One region of the Pseudodonghicola sp. genome, then DNA from elsewhere that is predicted to be linked to it. Evidence: riboswitches for the same ligand, from Rfam matches in the RefSeq annotation. Region 1 holds a riboswitch; each other region holds the start of a gene.
What was found. Region 1 has a riboswitch for cobalamin ahead of nrdH (glutaredoxin-like protein NrdH). Riboswitches for the same ligand answer to the same signal wherever they lie in the genome.
Positions count from the first base shown of each region.

Region 1 (4,208 bases):
CCAGTCGCGGTCAACGTATTTGTCGAAGAAGGAGCCATCGGCATAGGTCGAGCGTTCGAACCCGGCAAAGCTGCGCCCGCGCTCGCGCGCCAGCGCGTTCGAGGCGCGCAGGCAGTGATAGAGCACGGTGCAGAAGTAGATATTGGTGAAATCGACGCCCTCGGCACTGCCGTAGTGGACCCGCTCGCGCGCCAGGAAGCCGTGCAGGTTCATCTGGCCCAGGCCGATGGCATGGCTTTCGTCATTGCCGCGCCGGATCGAGGGCACCGCGTCGATCGCCGACATCTCGGAGACCGCGTTCAGCGCCCGGATCGCGGCCTCGACCGTCGCGCCCAGATCGCCGCCATCCATCGCCTTGGCGATATTGAGCGAGCCGAGGTTGCAGGAGATATCGGTGCCGAGGTGCTTGTAGCTCAGATCCTCGTTGAACTCCGAGGCCTCGTTGACCTGCAGGATCTCGGAACAGAGGTTCGACATGTTGATGCGACCGGCGACCGGATTGGCGCGGTTCACCGTGTCCTCGAACATGATATAGGGATAGCCGCTTTCGAACTGGATCTCGGCGATGGTCTGGAAGAAGGCGCGCGCGTTGATCTTCTTCTTGCGGATGCGCGGGTTGTCGACCATCTCGTGATACTTCTCGGTCACCGAGATTTCCGAGAAGGCGCGACCATAGACCTTTTCCACGTCGTGCGGCGAAAAGAGGTACATGTCCTCGTTCTTCTTCGCCAGTTCGAAGGTGATGTCGGGCACCACCACACCAAGGCTCAGCGTCTTGATGCGGATCTTCTCATCCGCGTTCTCGCGTTTGGTATCGAGGAAGCGCAGGATATCCGGATGGTGGGCGTTCAGATAGACCGCCCCCGCCCCCTGACGGGCACCGAGCTGATTGGCATAGCTGAAGGAATCCTCAAGCAGCTTCATCACCGGGATGACACCGGAGGATTGGTTTTCGATGCCTTTGATCGGCGCGCCATATTCGCGGATGTTGGTCAGCAGCAGCGCCACCCCACCGCCGCGTTTCGACAGTTGCAGCGCCGAGTTGATGCCGCGACCGATGCTTTCCATGTTGTCTTCCAGCCGCAGCAGGAAGCAGGAAATCAGCTCGCCCCGCTGCGCCTTGCCGGCATTCAGGAAGGTCGGCGTGGCGGGTTGGAAGCGGCCGGCGATGATTTCCTGCATCAGGGACATGGCCTGCGCCTCATCCCCTTGAGCAAGCGTCAGGGCGACCATGACGACCCGATCCTCGAACCGTTCGAGGTATCGTTTGCCGTCGAAGGTCTTCAGCGTATAGCTGGTGTAATATTTGAAGGCGCCCAGGAAGGTCGGAAAGCGGAACTTGGCGGCATAGACCGCATCCCAGATCTGGCGGCGGAACTCGGTCGAGTATTGCTCCAGCACATGGGCCTCGTAATAGCCCTCCTCGACCAGATAGCGCAGCTTCTCTTCCAGCGAATGGAAGAAGACGGTATTCTGGTTCACATGCTGCAGGAAATACTGCCGCGCCGCCATGCGATCGGCATCGAAGCGGATGTTCCCCTGATCGTCATAGAGGTTCAGCATCGCGTTCAGCGCGTGGTAATCCAGACCCTGCCATTCGGCCGGGACCGCCTTGGCGGGGGCGGCGTCGCTCACATCGCGGTCAAGCACTGCGTTTTCCAAAACCTGTCCAATCCCTCAATGACGCGGGCGACATCCGTGTCTGTCCCCGCGAGTTCGAAACGATAAAGCACCGGCACACCACATTTCCGCGCCACCACATCGCCGGCGGAGGCGAAGAGTGTTCCGAAATTGCGATTGCCCGAGGCGATGACACCACGCAGGTGGCGGCGGGTGTCCGGATCATTCAGGAACCGGATCACCTGTTTATGGACCGCGCCCCGCCCTTGGCCATCGGCATAGGTGGGCGTGATCAGCACGAAGGGGGAACGGGGGGCGGGCATCGGCGCCTCGGTCTCGATCGGGATCCGCGTCGCCGTCAGACCCAGCCGGTCGACGAAGCGCCGCGTGTTCCCCGATCGTGAGGAGTAATAGACCAGGCCCCCCATCGGCCGGCTCAGGCCAGAGCGGCGATCTTGTCGGGGCGGAAGCCGGCCCAATGGTCGTCACCCGCCATCACCACCGGCGCCTGGCGATAGCCCAGCTCGGTCACCCGGGCCATTGCCTCGGCGTCCTCGGTCAGATCGACCAGATCGAATTCGATCCCCTTGGCGGCCAGCGCCCGGGTGGTGGCGGTGCATTGCACACAGGCGGGTTTGGAATAGACGGTGATGGTCATGGCAGTGTCCCCTTGCCGATCCTTTGGTTCCGGTCGTTCAGCGCCGGCCAGCAGGGGAAGAGACGCCAAGGGATGCCCCCGAAGGACATCCCATAACACGTCCCGGACCCACCGCCCGGCTTGGTCTCGTCTCGTCCTGGCAGGTCTCCTGACTCATGGCTTATACGTCCGGCCCTCCTTCCCAGCGCGCAAGACGCCAGTGGATATGCGACCAAACCTCACCATTCACAGTTGCGGGGGCAGTGCCGGATTTGCGCCGGCTTCCCTCTTCACCCGCTTTGAATCGCGGGCACCAAGACAACATCATATAGACGCGTATTGGCAGAGGCTGTCAATATCTTGTTTGCGCAAGAGAGGTACCCACTAGAGCCGGTAGGCGAAGGTAAGCCTCATCCCTGAGCGGCACCGACACTCAGGCCGGCAGAATACCACCCTGCCCCGGCACCGCAACCGGCAAGCGGACCGCGACCTGCCCCCGCGGCGCGGCGCGCAGGTCGGTCAACGTCACCTCGGTCAGGCTGCCGTCTGACAGCAGCAGAGGCGCCGTTTCCCCCAGGTGCATGCCGATCAGCGTCGCCCCCAGAAGCGACCGCAGCGGCACCACCCCGGGCTCCTCCCGCAGGCGCACGCGGTAACTCAACCGGGCCAGGATAGGGGGCTGATCGCCGCCCAGCCGATAGCCAAGCACGACCCCGCCGGTGGCGATCCGATCCGTCAGCGTCTCTGGCCCCAGCCGGCGGGCATAGGCGAGCTTTTGTCGCAACAGCTCACCGATCAGCGCGACAACCCCGCTTGGCTGCGCCTGACAGTGTTGCAGCTCACGCTGCATCATCTCGATATCCTGCGGCGATAGCCAAGCCCGCTGCGCCGCCCCGTGCAGCCGCCCCATGACCTCGACACTCAAATCCTCAGGGCCGATCGGCCCCCGATGCTCGAACATATCCTTCATGAGACCCCACAATGCCTTCTGGCGTTGAAATCCTGACTCTAACTATATCTTTGCGCGCCGAAGGAGACCGGCGCCATGATGCGCCCCTGTCTCGGTGCCGGCGGCATATCGAAACCCTATCTCAAAGATACTTAAGAAGTATTCATGCAGTCCTGAATAGGCCCTTCCTTAAAATGGCGTCAATCCGATGACGCCAATGGCATGATACCGTGTCTTTGGGGCCACCAAAATTCCTGTGCGCCGCCCCAGATTGACTTTCGTGATCAGCGTTCCTAGCTTCCAGGCCATGTCGAGACACCCGCATAAGGGCAGGTTCATCCTGTTTTCCGGTTCGCTCCTGAACCGCAGGCTTCCCCGGGCGGTCTGAGCGCACGCGCTATTCCCTCCGTTCGGGGCCCTCTTCCTTCGTCTGGTCCGGCATCAAAGCGGGTCGTCACACCGCAGGGGCAACTCCCCCCTGAGGTTCGACACCTCCCTGTTCATGCGACCTCGCATTAGACCTGCAGCGGCCTGAGTCCGCCCATGATCCGCTCACCCTGACGCTTCGGCTGGCCCGGCCAGCCGCCTGCCCGGCGCGGCCCCACCGTGCCGACATCTCCTTCATCTTCCTCTTCCATCGAAAGGAAACCATCATGCCGGTTTTCACCCCGGAGCCCCTGAAACACGCCACCACGACGCCACCGGCCGTCCGCCCCGCGCGACTGGTCATCGCCGAGGACCAGCTCGAAACGCTCGAGGCGCTGACGACCGGCTTTGCCCGGCGCAACCCGGCGCTGGCCGATCTGCTACTGTCCAGCCTCAGCCGCGCCCGCATCGTAACGCCCGAGCGGCTGCCCGCCGACGTGATCGGGCTGGGCCGCCCGCTGCGCTATCGCGACAGCCTGGACGACAGCGAAAAGACCGTCACGCTTGTCCTGCCCGAACAGGCCGACATCTCGCTCGGGCGCGTCTCGGTGATGACCCCGATCGGGGTGGCGCTGC
Region 1 covers NZ_JBLWVT010000003.1:324,377-328,584, forward strand. The annotation lists gene nrdE (class 1b ribonucleoside-diphosphate reductase subunit alpha) at 1-1,635, opposite strand, end outside; gene nrdI (class Ib ribonucleoside-diphosphate reductase assembly flavoprotein NrdI) at 1,632-2,048, opposite strand; gene nrdH (glutaredoxin-like protein NrdH) at 2,057-2,278, opposite strand; cobalamin riboswitch at 2,399-2,590, opposite strand; gene ACN0V4_RS07325 (hypothetical protein) at 2,691-3,227, opposite strand; gene rnk (nucleoside diphosphate kinase regulator) at 3,860-4,208, shown strand, end outside.

Region 2 (4,208 bases), on a different contig from region 1:
GCGCCCGACCCCGCCCCCTAGGGCGGGCACGATTACGCCCCCCCTCGGTGTCGGGCGCGATCCTGCGGTGTTCGGTTGAAATAGTTGGTGCTTGATCATCCTGTCTCAGATCCCCAGCACCGCGCGGATCGCCGGTTCGTCGATGTCATGGTGTTCCGCGATCACCACCAGATGCGACCGGCGCGGCGCGTCGCCCCAGGGACGGTCGTATTGGGTGCGCAGACGTTCCCCCACCGCCTGGACCAGTAGCCGCATCGGCTTGCCCTCCACGGCGACATGGCCCTTGACCCGCAGCACATGCTGGTCGCGGGCCAGCCTGAGGATCGCCGCCTCCAGCGCCGCGACATCGGCGATCTCGCCCAGATCGACGACGATACTGTCGAAATCGTCATGTTCGTGATCGTCGGCGCCGTCGTGATGCGAGGGGCGGGCGTCGAGGTCATCCTCGGCCGCTGCCCCGAGGCCGAGGATGACGCGCGGGTCGATCACCCCTTCGGTCATCGGCAGCACCGGCAGCTTGCGGGGCGCCTCGGCCTCGATCACCGCGCGGGCGGCGGCAAGCCCGGCCTCTCCCGCCAGATCGGCCTTGGAGAGGAGCACGATATCGGCGCAGGCGATCTGATCCTCGAAGACCTCGGACAGCGGCGTTTCGTGGTCCAGACTGTCATCGGCGGCGCGCTGCGCCTCGACCGCCGCCAGATCGGGGGCGAAACGGCCGGCGGCGACGGCTTCGGCATCGGCGAGCGCGATCACCCCGTCGACGGTGATGCGCGAGCGGATCGCCGGCCAGTCGAAGGCCTTCAGCAGCGGTTTCGGCAGGGCGAGGCCGGAGGTTTCGATCAGGATGTGATCGGGTTTTTGCGGCAGCGCCATCAACGCTTCGATCGTCGGGATGAAATCGTCGGCGACGGTGCAGCAGATGCAGCCATTGGCAAGCTCGACGATATTCTCGGCCGGGCAATTCTCATCGGCGCAGGATTGCAGGATATCGCCATCGACGCCGGCGGTGCCGAATTCGTTGACCAGCACGGCCAGGCGCTTGCCCTGCGGGTTGGCCATCAGGTGACGGATCAACGTGGTTTTTCCGGCGCCGAGAAAACCGGTGATGACGGTGACGGGGGTTTTGGTCAGATCGGACATGCGCGGTTACTCCTGCGGCGGTAGGCGGGCGATGGATTGTTTGCGAAAGATCACCGGACGGTCGCGCCAGGGCACGATGCCATCCGCAGTCGCGGCATAGGCGGCGATGCCGTCGAGGAGCTCGGGCAGATGGAGGTCGGGATCGAGATCGCCATAGATATAGGTCCAGCGATCGGACCCGCCGCTCAGCGCCAGGGCGCAGCCGCGCGAACAGGCCGAGAGGCATTCGACCGGGCGCAGCGTCACGCCGTCGGGAAGCTCTGCCGCTGCAAGTGCGGTGAGCATCCGGGTGCCCGGGCGCGGAGCTTCTGCCTCGGCGGGCTGGCCGCGGCGGCAGGTGGTGCAGACTGTGATCGTGACCCCGGCCATGATCCCCTCCTGTCAGGGGGCGAGGAGGGGGAGAGGCCAGCACGGGTATCCGCCAATGGGACAGCCCAAAGCCGGTCGCGAAACACCCCGTTCGCCCGTTGCATACATGCGCTGGCAGGTCTCCCGGCTTGCGGATGTCGGAGCGCGGCGCAGGGCGCTGCATCTCCGGCGGTCTGCCCACCTTCCCAGCCAGTTGGCCAGTGGTCGGGCGACCTCTCCGGTCACGGTCGCGGGGGCGGCTGCGCTTCGGCCCTGACCCTTGCGGGCGGCGGGCGTATCGCATTCCCTCTTGGCCTGTCATCGACAGGAACCAGCAGGCGCCAAGTGATGCCAAGGGCAGGGGATTGTCAAGCGACGCAGGCAGAGGCGGTGCATCGCCTTCTGTGGTCGTGACGGAGGCGAGGCCCGAAGCCGTCGCCATAGTGGATGGACCGGCGCGGCATCGCCCCGGTCGGTGATCAGCCTTGCGGTCTGACGGTCATGGCGCTCAGCGGCGCAGGCTTTCGGCGATCTGCCGCCCGAGCAGGTCGATGGCGGTGCCGGTCGCTTTGGCGATCTCTGCCGGCGCGTCCGAACTCAGCGGCACGGCGATCGCAAAGGGGACGATGCGTTCGCGGACGATCCTGTCATAGGAGGAGATCGCGAATTGCCCGGTCAGATGCAATTGCCCATCGAGCCGCGCGGCGAGTTCCGAGACCCGCACACCGATCTGCGCCTGCGCCGCGGTGGATAGCGGCCAGGGTTCTGCCGCGACCTCGGCGTTGCTGGTCGTGGCGATGTAATCGGCGAGTTGCTGGGTGATCGCCCGATTGGGCGTATCGGCCCAGAGCGCGCTTTTCACCGGTTTCAACGCGCCGCTCGCCTCTTCCCGCAGCATCTGGTCATTCGAGGCATAGGCCGGCAGCGAGACCTGCCGGATCTCGACCGAGGCGACCCGCAGCGCCAGCCGCGGGGCGGGAGCTTCGGCCGCCGCCGGGATCAGGTAACGCGGCGCGGTATCGCCACAGGCGGCCAGGGCAAGCAGGAGCAGGGGGGCAAGGCGTGTCATGGGTCACCGTCCGAACAGAAGGGAATTGGGGGACCGCTCGATCGAGCGGGCCAGGTTGGTCAGGGCCTGCGCCGTCGTCCGCAGTTCGCGCAGCGCGTCGAGGGTTTCGCGGCTGAAGCGCGAGTTCTGGCCGTAGCCGGCCAGCACGTCTTGCGCCTGGCTTACCAGTTGGTCGATCCGCTGGGCGAGGTCGGGCAGGTCGGCGACCGCCTGCTGCACCGCGGCGGTGGCGTCGCGGGCAGAGGAGAGCGTGGCATTGACGTTCTCGACCGCGCCGCCGGCGCGCAGCTCGGCCAGCGCCGCCTGGGCCTGGTCCAGCGCGGCCGACAGGCTGGCGGGCAGGGCGCGGGTGCTGTCCTGGTCGATCAGCGCCCGGGTGCTGTCGAGGAAGGCGGTGGCGGCGGTCACGAAAGTCTCGACATCAAGCGAATTGGCCTTGGTGGTCAGCTGGTTGAGCCCGTCGACCAGCTGAGGCACCCCGGCGATCTTCTGATCGAAGTAATTGGCGACATCGGTCACCGTGGTGGCGGCCTCGGCGGCGGAATCCAGCGCGGTGACCAGCTTGCCCACGGCCTCCGCGGTGCGCAGGTTTTCGGCGACGCCGCGCAGTTCTTCGACGGTGCTGCGCAACTCGCCGGGCAGCGCCTGGGCGTCCGCGCTGCCCACCAGGCCGCGGGCATCGTCCATCAGCTTGACAAAGGCATCCGGGGCGGCGCGCAGCTTTTCGTCGCCGGCAAGGCTTTCGATCGAGGAGAGCGTCGCGATGGCCTGCTGCATCAGCTCTTCGATCGGCAGCGAGTCGACCCGGTTCATCACCCCCTGGACCGTGGCCCCCGCATCCGGAATGTCGGCGGGAACCGAGGGGATTCGCGGCGGCGCCGAGGTCGAGGTATCGAGATGCGCCGGCGCCGCGTCGGGCAGTTCCACCAGCTCGACCGAGAGCGAGCGTGAGAAGATGCTTTTCGACATCAGCCGCGCGCGCAGCCCGTTGTCGACCTCGTCGGCGAAGAAGGCCATGATATCGGCTTCCGAGGTATTGGGATCGAGACCGAGCCGGCCCGGGTCGATGGAGAGCGTGGCGCGCAGGATCACGTCCCTTTCGCCGTTGCGCTCTTCGACGAAGGCCCCGAGGGCCGAGACCTTGCCGATCACCAGCCCCTTGTAGATGACCTCGGAATCGACCCCGAGCCCGGCGACCGATTGGTCGAATTCTACGGTCAGCTCCACCGGGTTCTCCAGCGGCTTGCTGAAGGCGGAGGAGCGCGCGGCGTCCTCGCTGGCATAGAGATCGAACACATGGCCGGCCTCGATCGGCTGGCCGCCCGAATAGACGGTGTCGAAGGTCAGCCCACCGCGCAGGATCCCCGCCACCGAGCCGACCGAGAGGTTGATCCCCCCGGGCCCGAAGTTGACCGAAAAGCCCGAAGTCAGCCAGAACCGCGTGGCCGAGGTCAGCAATTTGTCATGCGGGGCGGCGATGAAGGCATTCACCTCGACGCCATTGCCGGTCTCGAGAAGCCGGGGCGCCTCGATATTGCCGACCTCGATGCCGCGGAAATAGATCGGTGCGCCAGCGGTCAACTGGCCGGCATCCCGTGCGCTCAACGTCACCCTGGTGCCCTTCATGCCGGGCTGAATCAATGGCGGCTGC
Region 2 covers NZ_JBLWVT010000006.1:143,698-147,905, reverse strand. The annotation lists gene cobW (cobalamin biosynthesis protein CobW) at 106-1,140, opposite strand; gene ACN0V4_RS12830 (DUF1636 family protein) at 1,147-1,509, opposite strand; cobalamin riboswitch at 1,605-1,839, opposite strand; gene ACN0V4_RS12825 (PqiC family protein) at 1,997-2,557, opposite strand; gene ACN0V4_RS12820 (intermembrane transport protein PqiB) at 2,561-4,208, opposite strand, start outside.
Region 2: it holds a riboswitch for cobalamin, as region 1 does, so the genes downstream of both, ACN0V4_RS12830 (DUF1636 family protein) here and nrdH (glutaredoxin-like protein NrdH) in region 1, are expected to answer to the same signal.

Region 3 (4,208 bases), on a different contig from region 1:
GCGCCCCCGCGCTCCAGCCGAGCGCCCGTGCCGCAAGTCTCATATCCGTCTCCTGTTGCGCAGAAGGATCAGGGCGAAGCCCGGCGCGCCGACCAGCGCGGTGACCACGCCGATGGGCACCACCTGCCCCGGGATCAGCAGACGCGAGGTGATATCGGCCGCGATCAGGAAGACCGCGCCGGCCATCGCCGCCGCCGGCACCAGCCGCGCGTGACGCGGCCCCACCACGAAGCGCATCGCGTGCGGGATCACCAGCCCGACGAAGCCGATCGAACCAACCAGGCTGACCATCGTCGCGGTCATCAGCGTGGTGGCCCCGATCAGCACCACCTGCACCCGTCGCACCGGCACGCCAAGCGCGGCGGCAGAGCTGGTGCCGAAGGAAAAGGCATCCATCGCCCGGGCGAACCAGAGGCAGGTCAGCAAGCCCAGACCCGCCGCCGGCGCGGCCAGCGATACATCCGGCCAGCGCACGCCGGAGAGGTTGCCGAGCAGCCAGAACATGATGCCGCGCGCCTGTTCGGCATTGGCGGATTTGGCGATGAAGAAAGAGGTCAGCGCATTGAACAATTGCGACCCCGCGATCCCGGCCAGCACCAGCTGCGCCGATCCGCCGCCCGCCGCCCGGGCCAGCAGCGCCACCAGAACGAAGGCCAGCGTGGCACCGGAAAAGGCGCCCGCCGACAGCCCCAGCGCGCCACCGCCCAAGCCCAGGATGGTCACCGCCACGGCCCCCGCCCCGGCCCCGGCCGAGACCCCCAGCAGATAGGGATCGGCCAGCGCATTGCGCACCAGCGCCTGCAGCACCACCCCCGACAGGGCCAGCCCGGCGCCACAGCCCGCCGCCACCAGGGTACGCGGCAGCCGATAGCTCCAGACGATGCCGGCGTCGATCGGATCGACGACATGACCGGCATCCCAGAGATTGTTGGCAAATACCGCCGCCACCGTCGACAGCGGCAACGGCGTCTCGCCGATCACGACGCCGGCGAAGATCGCCAGCGTCAGCCCCGCGACCCCCGGCAGCCCCCAGAGCATCAGGGAGCGCACCAAGGGGCGCGACAGTGCGCCAGAGGTCGCGACCAGGCTCACTGACCGCTCAGCCCCGGCAGCGCCTCGGCCAGCGTCTCGAGCGCCGAGATATTGCGGATCGACGGATCCATCGCATGGGCGTCGAGGATCACGATCCGGTCGTGCTTGACCGCCTCCATCTGGCTGGTGACCGGATCGCTGCGCAGAAAGGCCAGTTTCTTTTCGACATCGTCGGCCTCGAACCGGCGGCGGTCCATCCGCGCCACCACGATGACCGAAGGATTGGCCCGCGCGATGGTCTCCCAGCTGACCGTCGGCCATTCCTCGTCGCTCTCGACCACGTTGCGCAGGCCCAGCGCCGTCATCATATAGGCGGGCGCGCCGCCCTGGCCGGCGACATAGGGGTCGATATCCATCTCGGCCGAAGAGAACCAGAATACCGCCGAGCTGTCCTTGAGCCCGAGCCCCCGCGCCTTGGCGACCGCCGCCGCCTCACGCGCGCGCAGATCGGCGACGATCGCTTCGCCCCGATCGGTCACATCGAAGATCCGCGCCAGTTCCGTGACCCCCTGATAGAGGCTCTCCATCGAATAGAGCTGGGTCCGGGTGCCGTCGGAGCCTGAGGTATTGTCCTTGCCGATGCAATCGGCGGGCAGGATATAGGTGGGAATGCCCAGATCGGCGAATTGGTCGCGGGTGGCAACGATGCCCTGCGGGCCGACGTGCCATTCGTATTGCACCGCCACCAGACCGGGCCGCTTGGCCACGACGCTTTCAAAGCTCGGGTCATTGTCGGCCAGACGCTCCACCCCGGCATTCACCGCCGCGAACTCGGGCAGCACCTTGGTGAACCAGACAGAGGTGCCCTTGACCCGGCCGCCCAGGTCCAGCGCATAGAGGATCTCGGTCGCCGCCTGACCGACGGTGACGGCGCTGTCGGGCGCGTGATCAAAGGTCAGATCGACGCCGCAATTCTCAAGCGCGAGTGGAAAGCGTGTCGGCTCGGCAACGGCGGGCAGCGCGAGGCAGGCCACCGCGACGGCGGCAGCGATCAGGGGTCTGGGATACATGGTAGGTCTCCGGAAAAGAGGGCGACCGGAGACAGGAGGGGAAGGCCGATCCAGAGGCTGAACCATGCCCCGACCGCGACAGCGGGCGTGCAGGGTCTGGCTATGGCCGATGCCAGGGGGCACCGCAGGACAAAGTTCATTCGACACCTCCCCGGACACCCCGCCCGGGCCGCGTTACAGACAGTGTCGGCAGGTCTCCTGACTGGCGGGTCACAACAGGCGGCGGCCTTCCCATGGCACGGGGCCACAGTGGCGTTGTCGCAGCCTGCTCACCGCCTACAGTTGCGGGGGCAGTTCCGGTTCACCGAAGCGTCGGTGACGGATTCCCTTTTGATTCCATTCGGAAACCGACCCGGACCTTCTAGGAAACCGGATCGGTGCTGGCAATGGGGTCCTCTCCCCCCGATGACGAAGCCCCCCGCCGCGTGGATCGACCGGCCAGCCGCGCCTGAGGATCACTGCCGCCTGGCAGGCCCGGGTCAAGGCTTTCGCCGGCCAGGCGACCTGAACGACCTGCCTTGCCCGGAGTTGCGGTCATCGGAGGCCGCGCGCCCCTCAGCCGGCAAGCAGCGCAGCGCCCACCGCCTGGCGCAGCCGCGCGGGATCGACGGCGAAGACGGCGTTCGGAGCGCCGGCGGCGGCCCAGACCTGCGGGTGTCGCAACAGCTCCTCGTGCATGAAGACGGGCAGCGGGCGCTTGTGACCAAGCGGCGCGACGCCGCCGATGGCAAAGCCGGTCTCGTCGCGCACCCGTTTCGCATCCGCCCGCGCCGGCGTGCCGCCAATGGCCTCGGCGACGGCCGCCAGATCCGCCTGCCGGTCTCCGGGGATCAACAGCAGCACCAGCGCCCCATCCCCACTGCGTTCGAAAATCAGCGACTTGACGATCTGCGCGGTCGCGCAACCACAGGCCTGCGCCGCCTCCTCGGCGGTTCTAGTGCTGGCGGGCATGGTCAGGATCTCGATCTCGAGACCCGCCTGCCGGGCGGCCTCAGCCACCCGCCTGGTGCTCTTGCCGCTCATGCCGCAGCTCCCGCCGGCATCGCCGACCTTGGATCCTTGCCCGCCGGGCTTGCCTTGATCTTCCCCGCCCTATCCATCCGTCTCTTCCTCACTCCGCTTTGAAAACAAGGGACACTCAGACCAGCCAGGCCTTGCGAATGCGGTCGCGCAACCCCAGCAGTCGCGACACCGGTTCGTTGGCATAGACAAAGCGCAGATAGCGTCCGGCGCGATCCTCCTGCCCCCAACCGGTCATCGCCGTCGCCGCGATGGCACCGTCACGGAACAGCTTTTGCGACGCCTCCCCCGGCGACATTCCCAGCGCGATGGTGTCGATCAGCAGCGACCAGCCGCCATCGGGGGCGATCACCGGCAGGCCCATCATCTCGGTCAGGATGTGATCGCGGCGCGCCTTCCATTCGGCCGTCGCCGCCGCCACACCGTCATCGGTGGCGGTCAGGGCCGCCTCGGCGCCCGGCATTGTGATCCCCACCTGGCAGACCACGTTGCTGAGGCTGACCAGCCGGATATCATCCATGATCTGCCTGGGGCCGACGATCCAGCCGACCCGCCAGCCGATCATCCGGTATTCCTTGGAGACCGAGCCCACGGTGATCACCCGATCCGCCATGCCGCCAAGAGAGGCCGGGTGCAGCACCGGCGCCTCGGTGAAGAGGATCCGCTCCATCGCCGCGTCGTGCAGGATCCAGGCGTCCGCCCGCTCCGCCGCCTCGGCGATGGCCTGCCATTCCTCGCCGGTGTGGACGATGCCGCTGGGCATCGAGGGGCTCATGGTCAGGATCATCCGGACCTTCGACGACACCGCATCCCGCAGCGCATCGAGATCGAGCCGCCAGCGCCCGTCGGTCACCACCAGCGGCACCAGCTTCGACACCCCGCCAGACAGCCGGATGCGGTTCAGCAGCCCGGCATAGGCGGGGTCCGTGATGATCACCTCGTCGCCCGGTTCGATCAGCGCCAGCAGGCAGTTCAGCACCCCCGACAATCCGCCGGCCGAGATGATGCATTGCGCCTCGGGGTCATAGTCGACCCCGGTGGTGGCAGAGACCCGCGCGGCGGCGGCCCGGCGCAGGCTGTGGATGC
Region 3 covers NZ_JBLWVT010000006.1:162,527-166,734, forward strand. The annotation lists gene ACN0V4_RS12910 (ABC transporter ATP-binding protein) at 1-43, opposite strand, end outside; gene ACN0V4_RS12915 (FecCD family ABC transporter permease) at 40-1,038, opposite strand; gene ACN0V4_RS12920 (ABC transporter substrate-binding protein) at 1,089-2,102, opposite strand; cobalamin riboswitch at 2,273-2,469, opposite strand; gene ACN0V4_RS12925 (YbaK/EbsC family protein) at 2,658-3,125, opposite strand; gene ACN0V4_RS12930 (pyridoxal phosphate-dependent aminotransferase) at 3,241-4,208, opposite strand, start outside.
Region 3: it holds a riboswitch for cobalamin, as region 1 does, so the genes downstream of both, ACN0V4_RS12920 (ABC transporter substrate-binding protein) here and nrdH (glutaredoxin-like protein NrdH) in region 1, are expected to answer to the same signal.

Region 4 (4,208 bases), on a different contig from region 1:
GCCCGGCAATTGGCCGGGGTGATCGACGGCTGGAAGAACCGCGCGCTGACGCCCGACAAGATCCCCACCGCCGACGCCGGCGCCTATAACCACCGGGGCGTCGAGCTTTACGCCCAGTATCAGGAGCGTCTGCGCCAACTGAACGCCGTCGATTTCGGCGATCTCTTGTTGCATATGGTGGTGATCTTCCAGGCCCACCCGGACGTTCTGGCGCAATATCAACGCTGGTTCCGCTATATCCTGGTCGACGAATATCAGGATACCAACGTGGCCCAATACCTCTGGCTGCGGCTGTTGGCCGGGGGGCACAAGAACATCTGCTGCGTCGGCGATGATGATCAGTCGATCTATGGCTGGCGCGGTGCCGAGGTGGGCAATATCCTGCGGTTCGAAAAGGATTTTCCCGGCGCCCATGTGGTGCGGCTGGAACAGAATTACCGCTCGACCCCGCATATTCTGGCGGCGGCCTCGAACGTCATCCGCGGCAATCAGGGGCGCCTGGGCAAGGAGCTTTGGACCGAGGCGGAGCATGGCGAAAAGGTCAGGCTGATCGGCCATTGGGACGGCGAGGAGGAAGCGCGCTGGATCGGCGAGGAGATCGAGGCGATGCAGCGTGGCACCCGGGGGCTGCGCGCCTTCGGTCTGGACGAGATCGCCATCCTCGTCCGCGCCTCGCACCAGATGCGCGCGTTTGAGGATCGGTTTCTGACCATCGGTCTGCCCTATCGGGTGATCGGCGGCCCGCGCTTCTATGAACGGCTCGAAATCCGCGACGCCATGGCCTATTTCCGGCTGGTGGTCAGCCCGGATGACGATCTGGCCTTTGAACGCATCGTCAACACGCCGAAACGGGGCCTGGGCGACAAGGCGCAGCAGCTGATCCAGACCACGGCGCGGGCCAATGGCGTCAACTTGGTCGAGGGCGCCCGGATCGCGCTGGACGAGGGGCTGATCAAGGGCAAGGGCGGCACGGCGCTGCGCACCCTGGTCGATGATCTGCGGCGCTGGGGCCGGATGGCGGGCGACCCCGATCTGTCCCACATGGAACTGGCCGAAATCGTGCTGGATGAAAGCGGCTATACCGGCATGTGGCAGAACGACAAGACGCCGGAGGCGCCGGGGCGGCTGGAAAACCTCAAGGAACTGGTCAAGGCGCTGGAAAATTTCGAGAACCTGCAAGGGTTCCTGGAGCACGTCAGCCTGATCATGGACAACGAACAGGCCGATGCCGACCAGAAGGTGTCGATCATGACCCTGCACGCGGCCAAGGGGCTGGAGTTTCCCGCCGTCTTCCTGCCGGGGTGGGAGGACGGCCTGTTCCCCTCGCAACGCAGCATGGACGAAAGCGGTCTCAAGGGGTTGGAAGAGGAACGCCGCCTGGCCTATGTCGGCATCACCCGGGCGGAGGAGCTTTGCACCATTTCCTTCGCGGCCAACCGGCGGGTCTTCGGCCAATGGCAATCGGCGCTGCCGTCGCGCTTCATTGACGAACTGCCCGGCGAGCATGTCGATATCCTGACGCCTCCCGGTCTTTATGGCGGCGGGTATGGCGCCGCGGCGGCCCCGGCCGCTCCGGTGCGGGGCAGCATCGAATCCCGGGTGTCCGAAGCGAATGTCTATAACTCGCCCGGCTGGAAACGGATGCAGGCGCGCGCCGGCGAACGCAGCATGTCGCAGCCGCGCGAAACCCGCAATACGGTGATCGACGCCACGGCCGTCTCCAGCTTCACCGTGGGAGAGCGGGTGTTTCACCAGAAATTCGGCTATGGCACCGTCACCGGGATCGAGGGCGACAAGCTTGACGTCGATTTCGAAAAGGCCGGGCCGAAGAAGGTCGTCGGCCGTTTCGTCACCGCCAGCGACGATGTGCCGTTCTGACCGTGCAAAAGCGACGCAGGGGCGGTTTGCCAATGCATCGGGTGGTGAATCCTGTAATCTTTCGCCCGTGAGGTGCCCCCTTCGGGGGGAGAATTGGGAAGCCGGTGCAAGACCGGCACTGCCCCCGCAACGGTAAGGATCGGGAAACTCCGGCGAAACCACTGAGAGCATATTCTCGGGAAGGGTCGGATCAGGGCGCATGCCCCCCATTGTCCAAGTCCGGAAACCAGCCTCGTGCCAACGTCAGACCGCGGGCGGCGGTCAGGGCGCGGTGTGGGGCAGCATCCCCGTCTTCCGGCCTTGATCTTTGTCGCCTGCATTCAGCCCCTGCCGCGGGGAGCGGCGGAGAAAGGAGCGGAGATGAAGTGCAATCGGGGTATCGGGCGATGATGCTCGCGGGGATCCTGCGGGCGCTGCGTGATCTGCCTGCGGAGGTCGATGATAAGGTCGCCGCGCGGATGGGATTTCTCGAATGGTTGATGACCCTGCCCGAGGGCTGTTCCGAGGCCGCGGCGGCGCGGGCGGCGGAATGTCGGGCGGCGCCTTTTGCCGCGACTTCGCCTCAGGTGGCGCTGTTTTGCAATCACCTGCGCGCGTTGCAGCGTTGCTCCGACGAGGTGCGGTTGCTGGGACGACCTGGTGGGGGAGGGGCGTGAAGCGGCTGGACGGAAACCGGAAAATGAAAACGGCGGCACCAGGGAGGAGGAGAGGTGCCGCCGTTCTCTTGTAACATCAGGCGCAGGGAGGAGGAGAGCGCCCGATGTATTCGGCTATGTCATTTCCCCTATCGGGGGATGGAGTGGCCGGCGACGCAGGGAGGAGGAGAGCGTCGCCGGCCGATCCAACACCGAACGCAGGGAGGAGGAGAGCGTCCGGTGCATCAGGTTCCGGCATTCGGGGCCGGTATAGGGTGCGGCGACATCAGGGAGGAGGAGCGATGTCGCCGCTATGTACAGACCCTCAAGGGAGGAGGAGATGAGGGCCTGAACCGTTTATGTCCTTCGATGCTCCGTCAGCACACCTTGCGGGAGGCCTGATAGGCCACGCGGCGCAGTTCGGAGCGATGCAGGCCGAGATCGGCCAGCTCTTGATTGTTCAGGGCGCCCATTTCGTTCATCGTCTGGCGGTACACCCGATACCGTTCGATCCGAACGCGCACATTGGCGATCCAAGCGGTCAGCCGACCCAGCAGGGTGGCGTCGTGATTTTCGCTATGCGTCAGAGCGGCCATTGTTCGTAACCTTAAGTATTGTCAGTTCAGCGCCGTCTTGTGGCGCCGTGTTGAGACTGAAAATAGGCAAATGCTGCAATTGCACAATAGCGGAGATGTTCAATGCTGCTATGCAGCAAGTGCATAGATTGATTGCATATTAAATGGGCAGCACTTCTGACGTAAGGTCATCAGACGATCTCGTCATGGGCCCGCCCGCCGTCCCGGGGTGGCTGTGGCCCATGGGGGATGGGTCTGTGAAATAGTTAACGCCTTCGGAGCCCTTTCCGGGAAACGATATTTCTTTCCGGCGCCGATTTGGGTGTCTTCATCCTCGTTGCTTTGGGCTGGCGCGGGAATGGGACGTTTTGGCGCGCTCACCTTCTCATGCAGGCATCGGCGGGGTGATGTGCGCGGTTGGTGTGGGTGCGTGGCAATAATACAACATCGCAAGCGTTTCCGGCGGCATTTTTCTGATTGAAGCTTTCATTGTGCGGCCGGTTGCGCCCCGGCGCCCATCGCTTCCGTCGCCGGGAAGGCGGCCTGAGGCGCACGGTGGGAAATCATGGGAGTGGCGGGAAATCACGGGAACCGCAGGGGGCGAGTGGTCGTTCTGGGGTGATTCGGAGGCATAAAAGGGAACATGTGGGGAACATCTGGCGTGCTGATCCCGGGGTGCAAAATTTTTATGGGAAACCCCGGGATTTGTTGGGAGGGGGTGAGAGAATCAACATCTAGTGGTCCGATTCTCCTTTGCCGCAAAGGAGGCTTATGTGATTCCCGGTCTCTGTGGTCTGCCTTGCCAAAATCCGGTGAATCGGGCAGGTCTCTCCCGGGGTGTCCCGTAAATTCCAGTTGCTTTCCATAAATTCCCATGGCATCCCTTGTTCATCGGATGGAGACGAGGCAAGGGGCGACACAAACAGACCCCGACGCAAATAATAAAAGCAGGTTTCATACAGGCACTTCGCTTTCACCGAACCAAGAGATCCGGCGCGCGAGCGAGCAGACATCCCCCCAGGTGGCGCGCGCAGTCGGACACCCCGCAAAGCGGGACAAGCGGCGGGTTGATCAGTGGCAGCAGATCAACCTGCCGTTTTTTCGTTCGGGGGGTGACAAC
Region 4 covers NZ_JBLWVT010000007.1:264,758-268,965, forward strand. The annotation lists gene ACN0V4_RS14975 (ATP-dependent helicase) at 1-1,878, shown strand, start outside; cobalamin riboswitch at 1,932-2,128, shown strand; gene ACN0V4_RS14980 (hypothetical protein) at 2,244-2,534, shown strand; gene ACN0V4_RS14985 (DUF1127 domain-containing protein) at 2,891-3,109, opposite strand.
Region 4: it holds a riboswitch for cobalamin, as region 1 does, so the genes downstream of both, ACN0V4_RS14980 (hypothetical protein) here and nrdH (glutaredoxin-like protein NrdH) in region 1, are expected to answer to the same signal.